Regions from separate parts of the Exiguobacterium sp. A1_3_1 genome, predicted to be linked through region 3. Evidence: riboswitches for the same ligand, from Rfam matches in the RefSeq annotation. Region 3 holds a riboswitch; each other region holds the start of a gene.
What was found. A riboswitch is a leader RNA that binds a small molecule or an ion and turns the genes downstream of it on or off. The one in region 3 is predicted to bind thiamine pyrophosphate.

Region 1 (7,150 bases), on a different contig from region 3:
ATGACCGCTACCGCATAGAACGGCTAGTTGGAAGTGGCGGGATGGCGAATGTCTATCAAGCCTATGATGAGATTTTAAAGCGTCATGTTGCCATTAAGATTTTACGGACTGAATTTTCGCATGACGAACAGTTCATTCGTCGATTCGAACGTGAAGCGCATGCTGCTACCAGCTTGAATCATCCAAACATCGTTGCCGTCTATGATGTAGGCGAAGAAGATGCCATCTATTACATCGTCATGGAGTATATCGATGGTATGACATTAAAAACATTTTGTGAAAATCAAGCATTACCTGTGCCGCAGGCCGTCGATATCATCGCTCAAATTTGTGATGCGATTGATCACGCCCATGCACACCGGATCATCCATCGCGATATCAAACCGCAAAACATGTTGATTCGAGAAGATGGTACCGTCAAAGTAACGGATTTCGGAATCGCTGTGGCGATGTCGAATGCGACGCTGACGCATACGATGTCCGTTCTTGGATCCGTCCATTACTTTTCACCGGAACAAGCAAAAGGTAAATTTGCGGATGAGAAGTCGGATATCTATTCGCTTGGTGCTGTCTTATACGAACTCGTCACAGGACAAGTCCCGTTCGAAGGTGATTCACCGGTTGCGATCGCTTTAAAGCATCTGCAAGATACACCGCGTCGCCCATCCGTCTTGAATCCGAAAGTGCCGCAAGCACTCGAGAACTGTATCATGCAGGCGCTTGCAAAAGCACCGCATGACCGTCAACAGTCCGTCGCAGCGTTTAAGGCAGATATGGTGACGGCGTTGTCTGACGAACGGGCAAATGAAAGCATCCGTGGCGCAGAAGAGGATGAGATGGAAAAGACAATGGTTTTATCACCTGTCCAAGTGCCAGAAGAATCAAAAGCGGAACTAGAATCACCCGCCGTCGCAACTGTTCAACCGAAAACACCGGAAAAGAAAAAGAAAAAACGCTGGTGGATCATCCTCTTGTTACTCCTTTTACTGGGTGGGGCGGCTACGACGTTCGCGATGTGGCCGGATCCAACGGTCACCGTACCATCTGTCGTCAAGACGGATGGAGACGATGCGGAAACGAAGCTTGAGAAACTTGGATTTGTCGTCGAGACAACGGAACGGAGTAGCGATACGGTCGAAGAAGGCGATGTCATCAGTCAAACGCCTCGTGAAAAAGCACAGGTCAAGAAGGGCTCGACAGTCAATTTGGTCGTTTCTACTGGTAGTGCTCCGGTTGAGGTACCGGATGTGACGGATGAAGCTGAAAAAGAAGCAATTGCAACGCTAAAAGAAGCAGGATTCGCAAAAGTCGAAGTCGAGCGAGAGAAGTCGGATGAAATCGATCGAGGAAATGTGATTCGACAGTCAATTTCTGCTGGAACGGAGGTCATTGCGAAAGAACAAACGATTACGATTACTGTATCTGAGGGGACGTCTTCTTTCGAGTTGAAGGATTTGACGAATTTATCGAGTGATGAAGCAAAAGCTTATCTCGATAAAGTAGGATTAGACGGAACGTTCGAACAAGAATTTTCTAGCGATGTCAAACTCGATCAAGTCATCCGTCAGTTCCCGCAAGCTGGCGCACAAGTCGAGCCGAACGACTCCGTGACGGTCTTCATCTCTAAAGGTGAGGAAGAAAAAACAGTGACGGCGACGTTCCCTGAAAAGGTCGTCTATGATGCTGTTAGTGAAGATGAAGAAGAGGCTCCGCCGAAACAAGTCATCCGAATCGAGACGGAAGACGCGAAAGGGAAGCGGACCGTCATCGAGGAATCAATTGATCAAGATGAGACATTCGACGTGCCATTAACGATTGATCCGGGTGAAGAAGGCAAAATTACGATCTATAAAGACGATACGGTGTATCGTTCAAAAACCATCACGTACAATCAAGCAAAAGACGCACAATGAATGTGATAAAAAAGGAGTGCATAGGATGACGGAACAACGCATCGAAGAGAATCGAGAAGGAACGATCATACGCCTGCAGGGCGGCTTTTATGATGTCATGACACCAGAAGGAGAAGTTCGTTCACGAGCAAGAGGAAATTTCCGAAAACGCGGCATCAGTCCAGTCGTCGGAGATGAAGTCGTGCTTCATATCGAAAGTGAGACCGGGTACATTCTCGAAGTGAAGGAGCGGGACAACTTTTTAGTACGCCCGCCTGTCGCGAATATCGATCAAGCGTTGCTTGTCGTCTCGGCGGCAGAACCTGATTTTTCAGCGCATCTACTCGACCGATTTCTCGTCTTGATCGAAGCAAAGGAAATCCAACCCGTCATCCTGTTAACGAAGATGGATTTACTTGACGAAGTCAAAGGACCGGCTGTCCGAGAGGCGATTGCCGCTTACCGGAAGATTGGGTATACGGTCATCGAGACATCAAGTGAGACGTTGACGGGTGTTGAGCAAGTCCGTCCGTTACTTGCTGGAAAAACGAGCGTTCTCGCCGGACAATCCGGTGTCGGGAAAAGTTCATTGCTCAATGCACTGGAGCCCTCTCTTGATTTAGAAACAAGTGCGATCTCGAAATCACTCGGACGCGGACGTCATACGACGCGCCACGTCACATTAATGCCGCTTGCCGAAGGATTGATTGCCGATACGCCAGGTTTCTCGAACCTCGATTTTCCGTATGATATGGAAATCGAGGATGTACGGTGGAGTTTTCCTGAATTCGTCGCTGTACAAGATGATTGTAAATACCGAGGTTGCTTGCATTTGAATGAACCCGGTTGTGCCGTCAAGGAAGCCGTCGAAGCCCAAGAAATCATGTCCTCTCGTTATGAGAACTATGGTATGTTTATAGACGAAATCAAGAATCGAGCCCGGAGGTATTGAAGATGATTAAAATTGCACCATCGATCTTATCAGCAGATTTTGCGAATCTTGAGCGTGATGTCAAAGCAGTCGAAGCAGCAGGCGCGGACTATATCCATTTTGATGTCATGGACGGTCAGTTCGTACCGAACATCTCATTTGGATTACCTGTGCTTAGCAGCTTACGTCAAAAGACGGATATGATTCTCGATGTCCATTTGATGATTGACCAGCCAGAACGTTTCGTTGAAGATTTCGTCAAGGCAGGAGCTGACATCGTGACGTTCCACGTCGAAGCGACGAATCATGTCCATCGTGTCTTGCAACAAATCAAAGCAGCGGGCGCAAAGGCAGGAGTCGTCTTGAATCCCCATACGCCATTATCAACGATTGAACACGTCCTTGAGGATGTCGATATGGTTTTATTGATGACTGTCAATCCGGGCTTCGGTGGACAAGCCTTCATCGAGCGTGTCATGCCGAAACTCGCAGCACTTGCGCAAATGAAAGCAGATCGTGGTCTGACATTTGAAATCGAGATTGACGGTGGCGTCAATCCGGAAACGGCAAAGCTTTGCATCGATAACGGTGCGAACGTTCTCGTCGCAGGATCAGCAATCTACAATGCACCAGATTATGCGGAAGCGATCACTAGCATTCGTCAAGGGGCTGCCGTATAATAAGAACGAGAAAACGAAATATGATGACCGCAAGGGGTGTCGCTTGAAAAGCGGCTGAGAGGAGTCTTTTAGACTTTAACCCTTCGAACCTGTTCCGTTCAAACGGACGTAGGGATGTGGCGCACGCAGGCAGTACGGCGTTCGTCGTACTGCCTTTTTGCGTCCTCTCGTACAATGAAGGAGGAAAAATAACATGAAACGGTTACAAATGATGATGGAAATTGCCATCTTTGCCAGTCTCGGAGTCGTCTTTGATTTACTGATTCCATTCAAAATGCCACAAGGAGGCTCAATCAGCTTAGCGATGTTACCGATCTTCGTCATGGCATTTCGCCATGGTGTCGTTGGAGGGGTCGTTACGGGAGCGCTTGTCGGTACGATTCAATTGATGTTCGCTCCACAAGTCTTGACGATCGTTCAACCGATGCTTGACTATACGATTGCGTATGGTGTCGTCGGATTAAGTGGTCTGTTCGCGCGTCAAGTCAGACTAGCCGCGCGCAATGGACAAAAGAAAAGCTTGATGGCGTTCGTTCTCCTGGCGACGTTATTAGGCGCAGGACTCCGTTATATCTGTCATGTCATCAGTGGAATCGTCTTTTTTGCCGAGTATGCCGAAGGTCCAGTCGTACCGTATTCATTGATTTATAACGCGACATACATGGTACCGTCTTACGTTCTTTGTGGTGTCGTTGCGGGTCTTTTATTCACGACTGCGCCACGCTTACTCCGTTATTCGGCACGAGGCGTCTGAGATGCGGGCGATTCTCGTCTGTGCCGGTCCGCGAGAAGAAGCGCCGGATTTACGGACGTTTTGTCAGCCGGGTGATTTTATCGTCGGTGTCGATGGTGGTGTTCAGACGATTGAATCGTTTGGGCTGACATGCGACCTGACGATTGGTGATTTTGATTCGCTTGGTTATGTACCAGAAGGGGCAATCGTTCATCCGGCCGAGAAAGATGAAACGGATCTCGAACTGGCACTTCGTACAGTCTCAGAGAAGAAACAGTTTGAGGATACCTTCATTATCGGGGCGACAGGTGGGCGGCTCGACATGACCGTCCAAAATGTATATTTATTGAAGCGATACCCAGAGGCACGACTCGTGACGAAACGAGAAGAGGTACGATACTTGGCTGAGGGAACGTATGCAGTCGAAGCAGGGAGCTATTATTATCTTTCGTTCATTCCACTCGTACCATCGACTTTAAGCTTATCCGGAGTCAAATATCCACTTGATGCACATCCAGTACCGGTCGGAGGTTCCTTGACCGTCAGTAATGAATGGTGTGCGTCAGAAGCGAAGGTAGAGCTCCATCAAGGAGAACTATTGATGATGCGGACGCTTAAGGAATAGCACAATCATAGGAAAGAGGCCGTGGATGACTCCGCGACCTCTTTTTGTGTGAAATTATTCTTCGAGTTGAGAAGGGGCGACACGGATGTCGCTTTGAGCGGATAGATGTTTTCCTTTGACGAAGAGATGATAACTTCCCCACATAACAAGGAAGAAAGGAACACCGATGTATAGAGCGATTCGTTGATCCGCTTGAAACGCAAGACTGACGAGGACGACGACGTTAAGTGTCAACGAAATCAGTGGTAACACCGGATAGAGTGGTGTCTTGAATTTCAGTTCGGATACATCGTGTCCGTTTCGGACGAACTGACGACGAAATGCAAGCTGAGAAGCAGAGATCGAAATCCAGCCGACTTGAGCCCCGAGTCCGGCTAAGGACAAGAGCCAAATGAAGACGGTATCTTCTGCGAAAAATGCGGTCAGAAGCGATAACATCGCGAACATCATCGTAAAGAGTAAAGCACGCATTGGCACACCACGTGCATTGACGTAAGATAATTTCTTTGAAATCATCCCTTCTTGCGCCATTGCCCATAACATCCGAGTCGCCGCATATAATCCGGAGTTTCCGACGGATAATAGTGCCGTCAAGACGACGATATTCATCAAATCAGCAGCGTACGGAATGCCGATCGCATCAAAGACCATGATGAACGGACTGCTGACTCCGCCAGCCGTCTCATACGGAATTAATGCACCAACGATCGTAATCGATAAGACGAAGAAGATGAACGTCCGCCAGACTGTATTGCGGATCGCTTTTGGAATCGATTTTTCTGGCGTGTCGGACTCCCCAGCCGCAACACCGATCAATTCCGTTCCTTGGAAGGCGAAGTTGACGGCGATCATCGTCGTCAAGACACCAAGAATCCCGTTTGGAAACCAACCGCTTGCCGTAAAGTTAGCAAATAATGAGGTTGGGCGATCTGCTTCCATCGGTAACCAGCCGAACCAAGCAGCGCCACCTAAAATGATGAAGAATAGGATTGCGAGGACCTTCAAACTCGAGAACCAGAATTCAGCTTCACCGAATGCTTTGGCGGAGACGGCATTCAGACCGAACAGCAAGACCGTAAAGGCGGTACACCAGACGACGACGGGTACATTCGGAAACCAGCGGTCCATTAAACTGCCGGCAGCTGTGATTTCGAGTGCCACCGTCACGGCCCAGCCGAGCCAATAAATCCAACCGACGGCAAAGCCAATCCCTGGTCCGATGAAGCGGGTCGTATAGGTCTGAAATGACCCCGAGACCGGCAGATAGACCGCTAATTCCCCTAGACATAACATTGTCAGATACATGATGGTCCCACCCACGATGTAACTGAGGACCGCCCCGAGAGGTCCTGCTTGTGAAATCGTTAATCCTGACCCTAAAAATAAGCCTGTTCCGATGATTCCGCCAAGTGAAATCATGAACAGATGTCGACTCGTCATCTCTCGTTTGAGTTGCATGATGACTTCCCCCAATTCTGACAAAATAAATTACGTTCTTATTGTAAGCGTTTTCATTAAAAGCGACAATTAGTTTATGAGAAAAATAAATGAGGGCATAAAAAAACCGGAAGGGAAGATTCCCATCCGGTGGTTGCGCCTTATACGCGTTCGACTTTACCTGATTTAAGAGCTCGAGCTGAAACCCAAACCTTTTTCGGCTTACCGTCGACGAGGATACGTACTTTTTGTACGTTGACTCCCCAAGTACGTTTTGTTTTGTTCAATGCGTGTGAACGGTTGTTACCCGACTTTGGCGATTTCCCAGTAACGTAGCATTTACGTGCCATGCGTTCCGCCTCCTTTTATGTTGTTTTGCGTTCGTCCTAATAGACACTTTGCTATCTTAGCATGGTGTCAGGGCGGTTGCAACATAAAAAAAGTAGCTGACAAGAAAAAAACTTGACAGACAACCTCGAAATTTAAAATAATGGATGAGGATGATGGTAAAAGTTCATTTGACCGCTACTATTTTTCACTTATTCATTGTATAGTCAGTACGGCGACTTTTCAATAGTAGGTCCTTATAGTAGAATTATGAGAAGAATACAATATTCAAAGGGGGCTACTCAGGTGGCGATCGAGATGAAAACGACCTATGGAAAGATTGATGTAGATAATGATGTCGTCGCGCAACTTGCGGGCGGCGCAGCAATGGAATGTTTTGGTGTCGTTGGTATGGCATCCCAGTCTCAAATCAAGGATGGTCTTGCTGAACTCTTAAAACGTGAGAACTTTGCACGCGGTGTCATCGTTCGACAGGCTTCAGAGCAGGTCCATATCGATATGCAT
Region 2 (7,150 bases), on a different contig from region 3:
CCGGTATCGTTCTCCTTTCAGCGTAAACTCCAGTTCAACTTCCGTCTTTTGCTCGGGCACGGCAAAATGACTTCGTAGCTCGCTCATTTCCCGCTCACCACCAGACGTTTCGCCATACAGGGCGAACGTCAATGCGTCAAAGATCGTCGTTTTCCCTGCCCCGGTATTCCCGGAGATGACGAACATCGTCCGTCCGGCAAGTGCCGTGAAATCAATCGTCTCTTCACCAGCAAACGGTCCAAAGGCACGTAATGTCAGTCGTTCTGGGCGCATGTCGCTTCCTCCTTCAGGACGGCTTGCATCGCTTCCGTCGGTTTCTTCTCACGGACCGCTTCATAGAACTCACTGAACAGGTCCGCAACGGACGAATCCTTGACCTGTTCCCGCGACGCCTTGACTGCCCGCGTACTCTCGCGGACGAATCCGATTCGCTCGAGGTGTAGGATGTTCGGATAGATTTTCTTCAGCTTGCCCATCGGATCCATCAAGGCTTCGCCGTCCGTTAGATTGATCTTTAAGTAATCGTCTGTTGTTTGTGTCGCGACGAATGCCGGGTCTGTCAGCTCAGTGAGACTTCCAGTCAATTCCCGCAAATCACGTTTTGGTGCAAGCGGTTCGAACCGACGATCGAACGTACCCGCATCGTTCAACGTCAACACATCGACCCCTTTGACATGATGGGCTTCCGAGAATGAATATTTCAAGAGCGATCCACTGTAACGAACCGTCTCGGATTGAATCGCAAGCGGATTGTGCAGATGACCGAGTGCCGTATACGTAAACGGTACAAATTGGCTCGCACTGACCTGTCCTGCTGTTCCGACGGACAATTGCCGTTCCGAATCCGTCTCGAGTCCGCCGATTACAAAGGCATGACCGACGAGGACACTCGGTCCGTCCGGACTACATCCAGCAAGGATCGTCCGCATCGCATCATCATGTGTCTTGATCGTTTCGTCCTTGTGTACGTACCGAACGGTCGCAGGATCCGCAAATGGCACCGGATAAAATGACACCCCTTTAATCGTGACCGGAGTAATGACCGGCGTTAGTTTTCCGACGAGGTGCAAACCAGCCCGTTGGAGTAACGTTGTTCCGAAACTCAACCGTTCGGCCGAATCGTGATTTCCACTGATCGCAACGACCGGGATATCCCGGTCAAGGATCAAGGAAGCGAGCGTCTCGTCAAGCAGTTCGACGGCTTCCGTTGGCGGCACGGCGCGGTCGTATAAGTCACCTGCAATGACGATCGCATCCGGTTGTTCGCGGTCGACGAGTGCCAAAAAATCGGCTAGGACCGCTCGCTGGTTCTCGAGCATCGACTCGCCATGAACGATTTTACCGAGATGCCAATCGGCAGTATGTATCCATTTCATCTTCATCACACTCACTTTTTGAATATAGTAGCTTAAGTGTAGCATGCGAGCGTTCGTTCTGCGACGAACATCCGTTTGGAACACAAAAAGCAGGAGACGAATGCCTCCTGCTTTTTTTACTCTCGCGACGAATGTGTTATTTCGTCCGTTTTTTTCTAGAGCGTTGAACGGAACGAATCACAGAAACCGATCCGCCGATGATCGCACCGACGCCGACGACGATGCCTGTTTTAAATTTTTTGCCCGATTGTTCTGATTTATGCGTTGCTTGATTGTGTTCAAAAAGTTGTTGGAGGGGCGACGACGTCTCGACTTCGAGAATTTTCGATGCATCCTGATGCACGTCTTCTCTACGTTCGACACTACAAGGTGACAGATAGAATGGGTTCAAGTTCGTCCGGTACCGATCCGGATTCCAGTTGGCTTGCTGAACAACTGCTTGGGCGTCTTCCGTCTGTGCTTGATCCTTGATTGGATCGAATTCTTGTTTCATCTGAATCACTCCTCTTCACGTTCAAAACTTGTAGACCGATTTATGTCTGAAGTCTTATTTACCTGTTTTTCAAACATTTAAAACATATATATTTAAAATTAGTTTTACTGTTTTGTGAACGTTAGCCGAAATAGGCATGATAGAGCCGTTTCGCTTTGACGAGATCCGCCTCGCCATGAATCAGAACACGTCCATCTCGGAAAGCGACCATCCGATGTTCGTCCGTCGTAAACGCCAGCAAATATGGATTATGGGCGGAAATCGCAGCGACCGGCTGGAGACGTTGTTTCAACTGTTCCAGATCCCGCTGTCCGTCTCCGCGGATTTGAACGGCATCCCGACCGCACAGTGCCGTGAAACGAACCGTTTGATCCGATAAGTAAGGGTAGGACGAATCGATGCCGCACGACGGGCACTCCGTTTTCTTCAGTGACTGGACGTTAATTTGTTGAAACGTATTCGACCAGACATCAAACGCTAGCAAGCGCGTTCGCATGGCGTCCGTCTGTCCGCTCAGCCACTTCAATGCTTCCGTCACCTGTAAAGAAGCGACCATCTGTACAGCCGGTCCAATGATTCCAGCCGTATCACACGTCTCTTGATCTCGCGGTAATTGATCGAGTAGACAATGCAGACAGGGTGTCTCCCCGGGACGGACGGTAAACGTGATCCCGTAACTGCCGACACAACCACCGTAAATCCATGGAATCGAGCGCAATAACGCCATGTCGTTCATCAGCAAACGAATATCGAAATTATCCGTCGCGTCGATGATCAGATCGATATCATCGAGTAGCCACGTCAGCGCTGCCCGGTCGACGTCTACTACATGCGCTTCGATCGTCACCGTCGAATTAATCACTTCAAGCCGTGCTTTTGCGGCAATCGCTTTTGGTACGATGTGACGCGCATCCTCCTCGGTATACAGCTGTTGTCGTTGTAGATTACTCCACTCGACATAATCGCGGTCGACGATGCGGACGACACCGACACCGGCGCGGACGAGTTGCTCTGCCGACGCCGTTCCGAGCGCTCCCATGCCGATGATCAGTACCCTTGCTGATGCCAAGCGTGCTTGTCCCGCTTCCCCGATCGGTTGAAATCGAGTTTGCCGTGAGTAACGGTTCATCGAATCAATCCACTCGTTGGACTACTCGCGACCGCATACTGTTTCTTCTCGATACGTCCCGCTTCGTGCCCGAGGCGCCCTGCTTCGACAGCTAGTCGCATGGCGTGCGCCATCTTGACCGGATCTTTCGCATGGGCGACAGCGGAGTTCAATAAGACACCATCCGCTCCTAGTTCCATCGCATAGGCGACGTCGGTCGGTGAACCGATTCCGGCGTCGACGATGACCGGCACCGTCGTCTGATCGATGATGAATTGCAAATGGAGCGGATTGAGGATCCCTTGCCCGGAGCCGATTGGTGACGCCGCCGGCATGATGGCGTGACAACCGAGTTCTTCGAGTCGTCGTGCAAGGACGACGTCGTCCGACGTATACGGTAAGACGATGAAGCCTTCTTTAAGTAATTCTTCAGAAGCCCGCAACGTCTCGATCGGGTCAGGTAATAACGTCTTGTCACAACCGATCACTTCGACCTTAACCATGTCGCACATACCGGATGCCCGTGCAAGCTTCGCCAACCGTACTGCTTCTTCTGCTGTCTTCGCACCGGCCGTGTTCGGTAGTAGATCGTACTTCGTTAAATCAAGCGACTCGAGGAAATTCGCTTGTTGTTTATCAAAAATATCGAGCCGACGGACGGCGAACGTCAAGATTTGTGAGGCGGACGCATCGATTGCTTCTTGCTGTACCGTAGCATCCGTATATTTCCCTGTTCCGAGTAATAATCGTGATTCAAATGTCTTTTCTCCAATTTTCAGCATGTTTATCCTCCTCCTACGAAATGAACGATTTCAAATGTGTCATTGTCCCGAACGACCGTCTGACCGTACACCGTACGATCAATGATTTGTCGATTCTGTTCGACGATGACGAGCTTTTCCCCTAAGCCGAGTTGCGTGAGCATGTCCTCAATCGTTTTAATCTGTTCGATCGTGTGGTCATTGCCGTTAATCGTAATGTTCATCGGACTTCCTCCTTCTGAATCAACCGTAATGTATTTACCAAGACTTCCGCTGTCGCCGGTGCGAGTAATATGCCATGCCGATGATGCCCCGTCGCTAGGAAGATCCGACGGGATGAATCGGCGACTCCGATATATGGCAAGCCGGACGCCGTTTGCGGTCGTACACCGGACCAGACTTCTTCGATGACCGCGTCACGAATCGGTGGATACAGTCGTTCTGCTGCTTGAAGCAATGACGTGATTCCAGCGACACTGACACCGACCGTCTCGTCGTGCGGCAGTTCGGTCGCACCGATCAAAATCCGACCGTCTGCTTTCGGAACGAGGTAGCCGGCGTCGTCAAACAGAATCGAGCGTAACGGCTGACCCGCGAGACGGACGGCGAGACCTTCCCCTTTGACCCCATATGTCGCGATCGAAATGTCAGCTGTATCGAGCAAGGCTTGCGACCCGCGTCCGGCAGCAACCGTCACCGTTCGTCCGGTCCAGATTCCCGCATTCGATTCGATCCTAATGAAGTCATCGTTCTCTTCGATGCGTGTGACATCTACCTGTTCTTCAATCGATATGCCACGTGCGTGTAAGGCATACATCAATGCAGTCGTCAGTCGTCGTGGATCGATTTGACCGACAGCTGGAAACAGATGCTCGCGTCCTTTACGTTTTAACAAAAACGGTTGTTCCCGGTATCCACAATCGATGCCTGTTTCTCGCTCGAGTCGACGTGCAAGCAGTGGATACAGACGACGACTTCGCGCGGCAAGTGCATGCAATTCTGCTCTCAGCTCGATGTCCGTCGCAAGCATCCCGGCAGCTGCGCGGCTCGTTCCTCGTCCGCATGTTCCACGTTCTAAGACGACGACGGATTCATTCTGACAGGCGAGACCGTAAGCAAGCGTCAACCCGATGACTCCGCCGCCGATGATGATGTGATCCGTCATACGCGAACCCCCTGGTAACGCCTGATGGCGGCGAGTGGATCCGATTGACCGAGAATACCCGATAAGACAGCGATTCCGGTTGCACCGGTCGCTGCGATTTCAGGCATGCATTCTGGTGTAATCCCACCGATCGCAATGACTGGTTTCGTCGTGAAGGTGACGACTTGCTTTAATGCGTCGATCCCTCGTGGTGGCACGTCCGGCTTCGACGCTGTCGGATATATATGACCGTACAGCAGTCGGTCGGCTCCTTCCGCTTCTGCTGTCAGTGCCTCTGCTAGTGAATGGACCGATTTCCCGATGACGAGATTCGGAAAATGACGTCGCACATCGCGGACACGCAAGGAACGGCGCGTCAGCTGCACACCGATGCCGGCGACATGGGCGACGTCGACCCGGTCATGAACCGTTAACTGTTCAGGCGAATAACCATGCCCAAGGAGTGCTTCAATCAGATCAAGTAATTCTGCCGCCGATAAGTTCGGTTCACGTAGATGCAGCTGATCCGTATAGGGTTGAAGTGATTGAAAGGTCTTTATTTCGTCAAGCGGATGAATGGATCCCGTCGAAATCAGATGTAAACGCATCATGTTCTTCCTTTCCATACGAAAAAGGACCACTCCCGATGTTGAAGGGAGTGGTCCGAAAATGCGCTGAAGCGCTAAGGATATCTAAGGTTTCGAGCCACTTCCCTCCGCTAGTACGAACTAGATCAGGTTCAAAGGGTCCGGATACTTCCGTCTCAGTCTGCTGGGAGACTCCCCTAGTGTCTTTTCGTGTTTAATTGGCTTGCCCCATTAGTCTAGCATGAGTCGCTTTGCTTCGCTAGTCCTAGTTGAGCGCTTCCACTTGCTGAATCAGCTCCGATTTCGTCGGTCGCTGTTGCTCTTGGCTGTCGGCATACGTCTGCTTTAGCTTCAGGATGCGCATTACTTTAGCATCGAGCATCTCCGGCGTCAGCGTTTTGTCTTTGACGGCTTGCATCACTTCAGCATGAACTTTTGCGTAAGCACCTGCCTCTGAAAACATCGCCATATCAGCTCCATTGACGAGCGACTGACGTGCCGCTTCTGCGAGACCATATTGTTTCGTGATCGCCCCCATGACGAGATCATCCGTGATGATGACACCGTTGAATCCGAGTTGCTGACGCAAGAGGTCAGTCAAGATCGGCTTTGAGAGCGAGGACGGATTCGTATCGTCGTACGCGGGATAGAGAATATGGGCGACCATTACCATCTCGGCGCCCTCTTGGATCGCTTCTTTAAACGGTAACAGTTCCGTCCGCTTCAATTCTTCCTTTGATGCCGTCACTTTCGGTAGCCCGACATGGGAATCGACACTCGTATTGCCGTGACCGGGAAAATGTTTGACGACCGGAATCGTTCCCGTCTCCTGCATCCCGTGCATCAGGGCCGTACCAAGCGTCGCGACAGTATTCGGATTAGCACTTAACGCACGGTCGCCGATGATCGGATTGTTCGGATTACTGTTGACGTCAAGGACCGGCGCGAAGTCCATGTTGAAACCATAAAATTGTGACAAATGTCCGAGCGTACGTCCGACGTCTTCCATTTTCACTTCATCTGCTCCTTGCGCTATCCGTTGACTCGTCGGTAACCGTAATCGTTGATCCGGTACCCGGCTGACCCGTCCGCCTTCTTCATCAATCCCGACGAACGCATACGGTTTTTGGTTCGTCTCTTGAATCGCACGCGTGAACGTCAAGAGTTGCTCTTCCGACGTAATGTTTCCGCCGAGCAGTAAGACCCCGCCAATCGCATGCGTCTGTAACAATTTCCGGTCAGCTGCTGAAAGTTCTGTGCCGGCGACTCCGATGTAGAGCAGTTGATCGATCTTTTCTGACGTCGACATCGCTTTAAGTTGCTGCTTTAGTTTTGCTTGTTGTCGTTCTTCTTTCGTCGGCTCAGGCTTCGGTTTCTTTTCTTCTGTCGGTTGCTTCGTTTCCGGTTGTGATGGTTTCGTTGGTTCCGTCGTCTCCTGTGCACACCCTGCAAGCAACAGACAACCGATCAGTACAACTTTCTTCACAAAGGATCCTCGCTCCGCACACCATTGATCGAATAATAGACGGAAATCTCAGCGTTCAAGGATTGCGAGACCGAACAATATTTATCCTTTGATAACGAGATGGCGCGACGGACCTTATCTTCCGGGAGATCACCTTCAAGCCGGTAATGAATCGAGATCGACGTAAAACGCCGCGGATGGTCCTCTGCCCGTTCT
Region 3 (6,396 bases):
GGAAAGATTTACCGATTGCTCAGGAGCTTGAGTATTCAGCTCGCAATACACACTACGCTCATAAACTGGATGAGATCGAAATCATCATGCTCCAAGACAGCTCAGGGATTGATTTAATCGTCCAAGTCGACCGTCGTGCGCACAGTCTCGGTTCATTATTCAGTGAAATGGCTGGTGCGGATGAGTCGATGATCAAACTGCGTCTGTCCAATAGTGAACTGCAGGATCAATCGTTCGTCGAACGTCAGCTGACAAGCATCGTCGAACGCTATAGCTGATCAATCGATCGACTTTACTTGAAAGTGATTCCTCTTCAGGGGGAGTCACTTTTTTTTCATTCAAGTCAGTCTGTCTAAAAACACATTTGAAATTTATTTCAACTTGAAATCGTTTACGAATAAAATATTGTTTTAAAACAAACACCTTGCTATACTGTCCGTATTGAAAAGAATTCCAGTCACGGTTTGACTAAAGGAGGACGTACATCATGAAAAAAATCGGACAGTTCACGTTAACAGCCGGACTCGCAGCAGTACTCGTCTCAAGTAGTTTACCTGTCATGGCAGATGCAGGATCTTCAGACGATCGGATCAGTCACAAAATCGACACGATGACACTCGAACAAAAAATCGGGCAGATGATCATGCCGGACTTCCGACAGTGGAATGGCAGCAATCATACGTCGCTTGCCCCAGAAGTCGCGAACATCATCGATCGCTATGATTTAGGCGGCGTCATCTTGTTTGCTGAGAACGTCAGCGAAACCGAACAGACGACGAAACTCGTTCATGATCTGCAAGAAGTCGTCAAACAAGATGCTAGCAACGATATTCCGCTCTTCGTCACGATCGACCAAGAAGGTGGAATCGTTACTCGGCTCGGAACAGGGACGAACTTACCTGGCAACATGGCGTTAGGTGCGACCCGCAGTAGCACATATGCCAATGATGCCGGTCATATCATCGGTTCGGAACTGCGTGCGCTCGGCATCAATGTCAACTTTGGTCCGGTTCTCGACGTCAACAGCAATCCTGGAAATCCTGTCATTGGTGTCCGCTCGTTCTCGAGTGATCCGGCGCTCGTCGGCACACTCGGTTCCGCTCTAATGAAGGGAATTCAGTCTGAAGGTGTCGCGGCGACCGCCAAACACTTCCCGGGTCACGGCGATACGGCGACCGATTCCCACTATGGATTACCGGTCGTTGACCGGTCCCTGCAGGAGCTAGAACAAGTCGAGCTCGTACCGTTCAAGCGAGCTATTGCTGAAGACATCGATATGATCATGACAGGACACATCGGGATGCCGCAAATCGAACCTGAAGTCGTCACGTCGATAAATGGTACCTTCCCTTTACCTGCGACGTTATCGGATGATGTCATCACGGGCGTACTGCGCGAAAAACTTGGCTACGATGGCATCGTCATCACAGACGCGTTGAACATGCAGGCGATCGCCGACAACTTTACGGAATCAGAAGCCGTCTTAAAGACGTTTGACGCCGGTGTCGATATCGCGCTCATGCCGACGATCCTTCGTTCCGAGCAGGATGTCACAAAACTCGACCGGATTTTCAAGGATGTGATCGCAGCAGTCAAAGATGGTCGCCTCTCAGAGGAACGAATCGATCAATCGGTTGAGCGGATTCTGACACTGAAAGCAGAACGCGGAATTTGGAACGGTACGACTGACACGACATCCCTAGCTGAAAAAATCGCGCAATCGGACCAAATCGTCGGCAGTCCCGAGCATAAAGCAAAAGAACGTGCGATGACGGAAGCCGCGGTCACACTCGTGAAAAATGATCAGCGGACCTTACCATTCAAACCGAAAAAGAATGCTAACGTTCTTGTGATCGCTCCTGCGGCGGATCAAACGGACAGCATGAAAAAGACGATCGCTTCCCTACCGAAGAATCGGAACTGGCACGTGACGACAGCGAATTACTCGGCTACTACGCTACCGCTCGACCAAAACCCGACATTACGGGCGCAACTCGATGCAGCAGATTACATCATCGTCGGTTCCAACGTCAACACGAGTGCTAAACTACTCCCTACTGCACCAGAACAAGCGATTCCGGCTTCGATCTTCCGCTATGTGAAACAAACGGATACACCATCCGTCCTGCTCAGTCTCCGTAACCCATACGATGTCGCCGTTCAACCGGACGCACCGGCACACGTCCTCGTCTATGGCTTCAAAGGCGATCCAAACGGTCCAGACTCCGAAGCAGGCAATCTAAAATCAGCGGGACCGAACCTGCCTGCAGGTATCCGCGCAATCTTCGGAACGTTCAAACCGCAAGGCACTTTACCGGTTGATGTGCCGGTCTTTAAGAACGGTGTCTTTACCGATCAACTGCATCTCGAATTCGGTGACGGCTTTAAAAACTGGAAAAAATGATGACGTGATACACCAAAAGACCGAAGCTCCTTAAAGGATGCCTCGGTCTTTTAATGATTGATACGGATATTCAGCTTCTTCTTTCGCACGATGGTAGACGCGGTATAACCAATAAGTCAGCAGTGCATAGACGACGATGACAAGAACAGCAGAAATATAGCTTCCCATGCTATACGCTACCTTGAAGTTTCGAGTCGATGCGGATATACCGGATAACACGATCAACGTTGGGATGATAAGTCCTACAAATCTTACTTTGACTTTATCAAGCATTCGTTGCATAGCATATGCCGCGAGGATTACGAGTGTGATGACTATGATTTCCATTCCAATCCCTACTCTCACTAAATGGTATTCCTAATTCTACCATCTAGTGATTCAAGAAGATACCGCTCGTGCTGGAATCGTTTCGTAAACTGACGCAAATGTCTCTTCCGTCCACCCCATGTGCCAGAAGAGTAACTCATAGTAACAACTCGTCACGAAATGACGTTTCATCCGCTCGCGTTCCGTCGGGCTCGCTTGCTCCGCCAGCGCATCAAGCCGTGCAATCTGTTCAAAGACGACCTTTTCAAACCATTCCGAGCTATACGTGTCGATCCATTGCTGATAGATTTTTTCTTCCGGTGTACACGTTAGTAATTGTTGCCCGACTTCATAATACAACCAGTAACATGGCAAGATGGCAGCAATCGTCTCACCGAGCGTTCCTTCACTCGCATGATGCATGTGCGAGACATACGCATATGCTGTCGGTGCCGGTTCAAATGCTTCAAGATCTGCTTCCGTAATACCGAGCGGCTCAAAAAATGATTGATGTAAGCTCAACTCTGCCTCGTAAGTCGAAGTAGCATGCTCGGCAAGTGTCGCAATCGTCGCGAAGTCGTCTGCTTTTGACGCTGCCTTCGCTTGAATCTTCGCAAAGTGTTTTAAGTAATAGGCATCCTGCATGACGTAATGCCGAAATTTCGAGAGCGGTAACGTCCCCTCCCCGATTCCTTGTACGAATGGGTGCGTAAAACTACTATCCCAATACGCTTGTGCCGCTTGTTTGATTTCTTGTGTGAATGTCATGATCTCATCCTCCTCGTTTAGTTATGAAACGAAAAAACACCACCCCGAAACACACGGGCATGGCGCAAGAAGAACAAGACTTGACGCCACTTCCCTCCGTAAGTACGAACTTAATCAGGTTCAAAGGGTCCGAACGTCTTCGTTCGTCTCAGTCGGTCTACCGACTCCCCTAGTGGTCATTATTCGATTCAAATTCACTATAGCATGCTGAAAACGGAAGTCAAGTTGTCTCCTTTTCGCTATACTATGGAGTGTCAGAAGACGGATATCGTCTCCATCTGCAGACCGATTCCGAACAGACATCGTTCCCGTACACTAAATTTAGTACCTGATACTATAATTCATTCTGTTACTTACAATTGGAGGATTTCATTATGCATACACCAACAAAAATCATGGCATCAGCCGTTATCGCTTCTGCTTTATTACTCCCAACAGCCGCATCCGCCGAACAAGTCGTCGATAAGACGATCGTCACACTCGGGGAGTCGCTCGGCGCAAAAGATAAAGCATGGGTGCTTTCACGTCTCAATGCACCGGAAGGGATCACACCGATCATCGCCACTTCTGCTGACGAGGAAAAATATCTCGGGAAAAACATCCCACAGTCGCAAAAAGGCGGCAACATGTATTCGTCGGCTAAAATCGAACTGACGGAAAAAGGAGATGGACTCTCCGTCTCGACGGAAAACATCACATGGGTGACGAAGGATATGTATCTCAACGCTCTCGTCACAGCGGGTGTCAAAGATGCCGACATCACGATTACTTCCCCTTACAAGGTGACCGGGACATCGGCACTGACAGGAATAATGAAGGCGTACGATCAAACTTCCGCTGAAACCGGGATAAAGTTAAGTGACGAACGCAAGGATCTAGCACAGCAAGAATTATCAGTCACATCAGACGTTGGAAAAACGGTCGGAACGGATAAGGTGGCTGACTTGATGAATGAGATCAAGGCTGAGATCGCCAATCAAAAACCGGAAACCAAAGTCGAAATCGAAAACCTGATCGTCCAAGTCATTCAAAACAACAATATCCAGTTGTCTGACGCACAAATGGACCGGCTGACGAATCTGTTCAATCAAATGGAGCAAGCGAACATCAACTGGGGACAAATCGAGAGTGGATTGAAAAATGCGGGACAAGACATCCACGCGTTCGCAACTTCAGAAGAAACGAAAGGTTTCTTCGCTAAATTATTCGATGGACTCAGTGACTTCTTCAGCTCGATTGCTGGCGTGTTCAAATAATTCAGACTTCCGTAACTGAAAAAAAAATAGTAAACTTGAGATATCTGAAACGAAAGGTGGTGTGAAAAGATGGACTTTGCCGCGTGCAAACACTGGTTGATGGAACAATTGTATCTGTTGCGCGCGATTTTTCATGGAATGGCGTTCTAAAGCACCCGTCTGCCCTTTTTAGAACTTCATGATTGAAAAATACAGCAAAGCGCATCTTTCACACGTGATGGAGAGTGCTATTTGCGCTCTCCTTTTTTTGATGCGCGCGAAAGGATCAATTGATTATGATGATTTGCGACATTAAACACCTAACCAAACAATTCGGAGGCGAAACGATCTTAACGGATGTTTCCCTCTTCTTAAACGAACACGACCGTGTCGGTCTAATTGGACGAAACGGGAGTGGCAAGACGACATTACTCCGCTTGCTTGCTCGCCTTGAGCAACCGGACGGTGGTGTCATCTATCAAAAGAGCGGTTTGACGATCGGCTATTTGGAACAACTTCCTGTATATAGTGAGACGATGACCGGACTCGACGTCCTTTGGACAGCGTTTGAAGACATCCTCGCGATCCGTTCTCGGATGCAACAGTTGGAGCAAATGATGGCGACAGCACCAGAGAATCTTGATGCGTTACTCGCACGATATGCGGAAGCGACGAATGCGTTCGAACAAAAGGATGGCTATCTACTCGACTCGAAAATCGAGCGCATGGTGAACGGGTTACACCTTCGTCCGTTACTCACTCGTCCTTTCCACCAGTTGAGCGGTGGTGAACAGACGAAGATTTGTCTCGGTCGCATGTTACTCATGGAGCCAAATCTGCTCATTCTTGACGAACCGACGAACCATCTTGATTTAGCTGCCGTGGAATGGCTGGAGCAGTTCTTACGGGACTACACAGGAACCATCCTGCTCGTCTCTCACGACCGGGTCTTCTTAGACGCCGTCGTCACCTCGATCGTTGAACTCGAGGATGGTGAACTGACAACCTATATAGGGAATTACAGCGCGTTCGTCGTCGAACGAGAACGTCGCTTGATGGAACAGTTCCACGCCTACCAAGAGCAACAGAAAAAAATAAAGAAAATGAAGGAAGCGATTCGTCGACTCCGGCAATGGGCAAACGAAGCGTCTCCACCGAGTGAGAAATTATTCCGTAAAGCAAAATCGATGGAACGAGCACTCGAGCGGATCGAACGGATTAAACGACCACAACTCGAAGCCAAAACCGCTGATGTCTCCTTCTCTTCCACTGATCACTCGAGCCAAGTCGTCTTTCGTGCTGAAGAACTCTCGTTTGCTTACGGAATCCGCCACATTTTTGATGACGTCTCGTTCGAGATCATGGCACAGGATCGGATCGCGATCGTCGGAACGAATGGGAGTGGGAAATCGACATTGCTCTCACTTCTGCTTGACGAATTATCACCAGACGCGGGCACACTCACGCGTGGACCATCGAATCATGTCGGTTACTTGTCCCAGCATGCCCATTTCGAGGAGGACGCGCGATTAATCGACTGGTTTAGAGACCGGATTGCCGTTCCAGAAGCGGAAGCCCGCCATATCCTAGCCCGGTTCCTGTTCTTTGGACCAACTGTCTTTCGGTCCATTTTGTCACTGAGCGGAGGCGAACGTGTGCGATTACAACTCGCCGTCCTCGTTC

Region 1: another riboswitch for thiamine pyrophosphate. It lies ahead of thiT (energy-coupled thiamine transporter ThiT); the one in region 3 lies ahead of tenA (thiaminase II).
Region 2: another riboswitch for thiamine pyrophosphate. It lies ahead of F8N00_RS10715 (thiamine phosphate synthase); the one in region 3 lies ahead of tenA (thiaminase II).

Annotation. Positions count from the first base shown of each region.
Region 1 covers NZ_WBYY01000056.1:4,616-11,765, reverse strand. Annotated here, with positions in the region: gene pknB (Stk1 family PASTA domain-containing Ser/Thr kinase) at 1-1,913, shown strand, start outside; gene rsgA (ribosome small subunit-dependent GTPase A) at 1,939-2,844, shown strand; gene rpe (ribulose-phosphate 3-epimerase) at 2,847-3,503, shown strand; TPP riboswitch at 3,526-3,635, shown strand; gene thiT (energy-coupled thiamine transporter ThiT) at 3,697-4,257, shown strand; gene F8N00_RS07910 (thiamine diphosphokinase) at 4,259-4,861, shown strand; gene F8N00_RS07905 (amino acid permease) at 4,916-6,319, opposite strand; gene rpmB (50S ribosomal protein L28) at 6,460-6,648, opposite strand; gene F8N00_RS07895 (Asp23/Gls24 family envelope stress response protein) at 6,932-7,150, shown strand, end outside.
Region 2 covers NZ_WBYY01000091.1:2,729-9,878, forward strand. Annotated here, with positions in the region: partial or broken gene F8N00_RS10680 (AAA family ATPase) at 1-273, opposite strand, end outside; gene F8N00_RS10685 (exonuclease SbcCD subunit D) at 255-1,376, opposite strand; gene F8N00_RS10690 (hypothetical protein) at 1,513-1,869, opposite strand; gene F8N00_RS10695 (ThiF family adenylyltransferase) at 1,991-2,998, opposite strand; gene F8N00_RS10700 (thiazole synthase) at 2,995-3,759, opposite strand; gene thiS (sulfur carrier protein ThiS) at 3,762-3,962, opposite strand; gene F8N00_RS10710 (FAD-dependent oxidoreductase) at 3,959-4,903, opposite strand; gene F8N00_RS10715 (thiamine phosphate synthase) at 4,900-5,493, opposite strand; TPP riboswitch at 5,576-5,678, opposite strand; gene nagZ (beta-N-acetylhexosaminidase) at 5,735-6,955, opposite strand; gene F8N00_RS10725 (OsmC family protein) at 6,952-7,150, opposite strand, start outside.
Region 3 covers NZ_WBYY01000171.1:345-6,740, forward strand. Annotated here, with positions in the region: partial or broken gene F8N00_RS14910 (sporulation protein) at 1-278, shown strand, start outside; gene F8N00_RS14915 (glycoside hydrolase family 3 N-terminal domain-containing protein) at 488-2,404, shown strand; gene F8N00_RS14920 (hypothetical protein) at 2,435-2,731, opposite strand; gene tenA (thiaminase II) at 2,783-3,478, opposite strand; TPP riboswitch at 3,553-3,659, opposite strand; gene F8N00_RS14930 (DUF1002 domain-containing protein) at 3,853-4,734, shown strand; partial or broken gene abc-f (ribosomal protection-like ABC-F family protein) at 5,010-6,396, shown strand, end outside.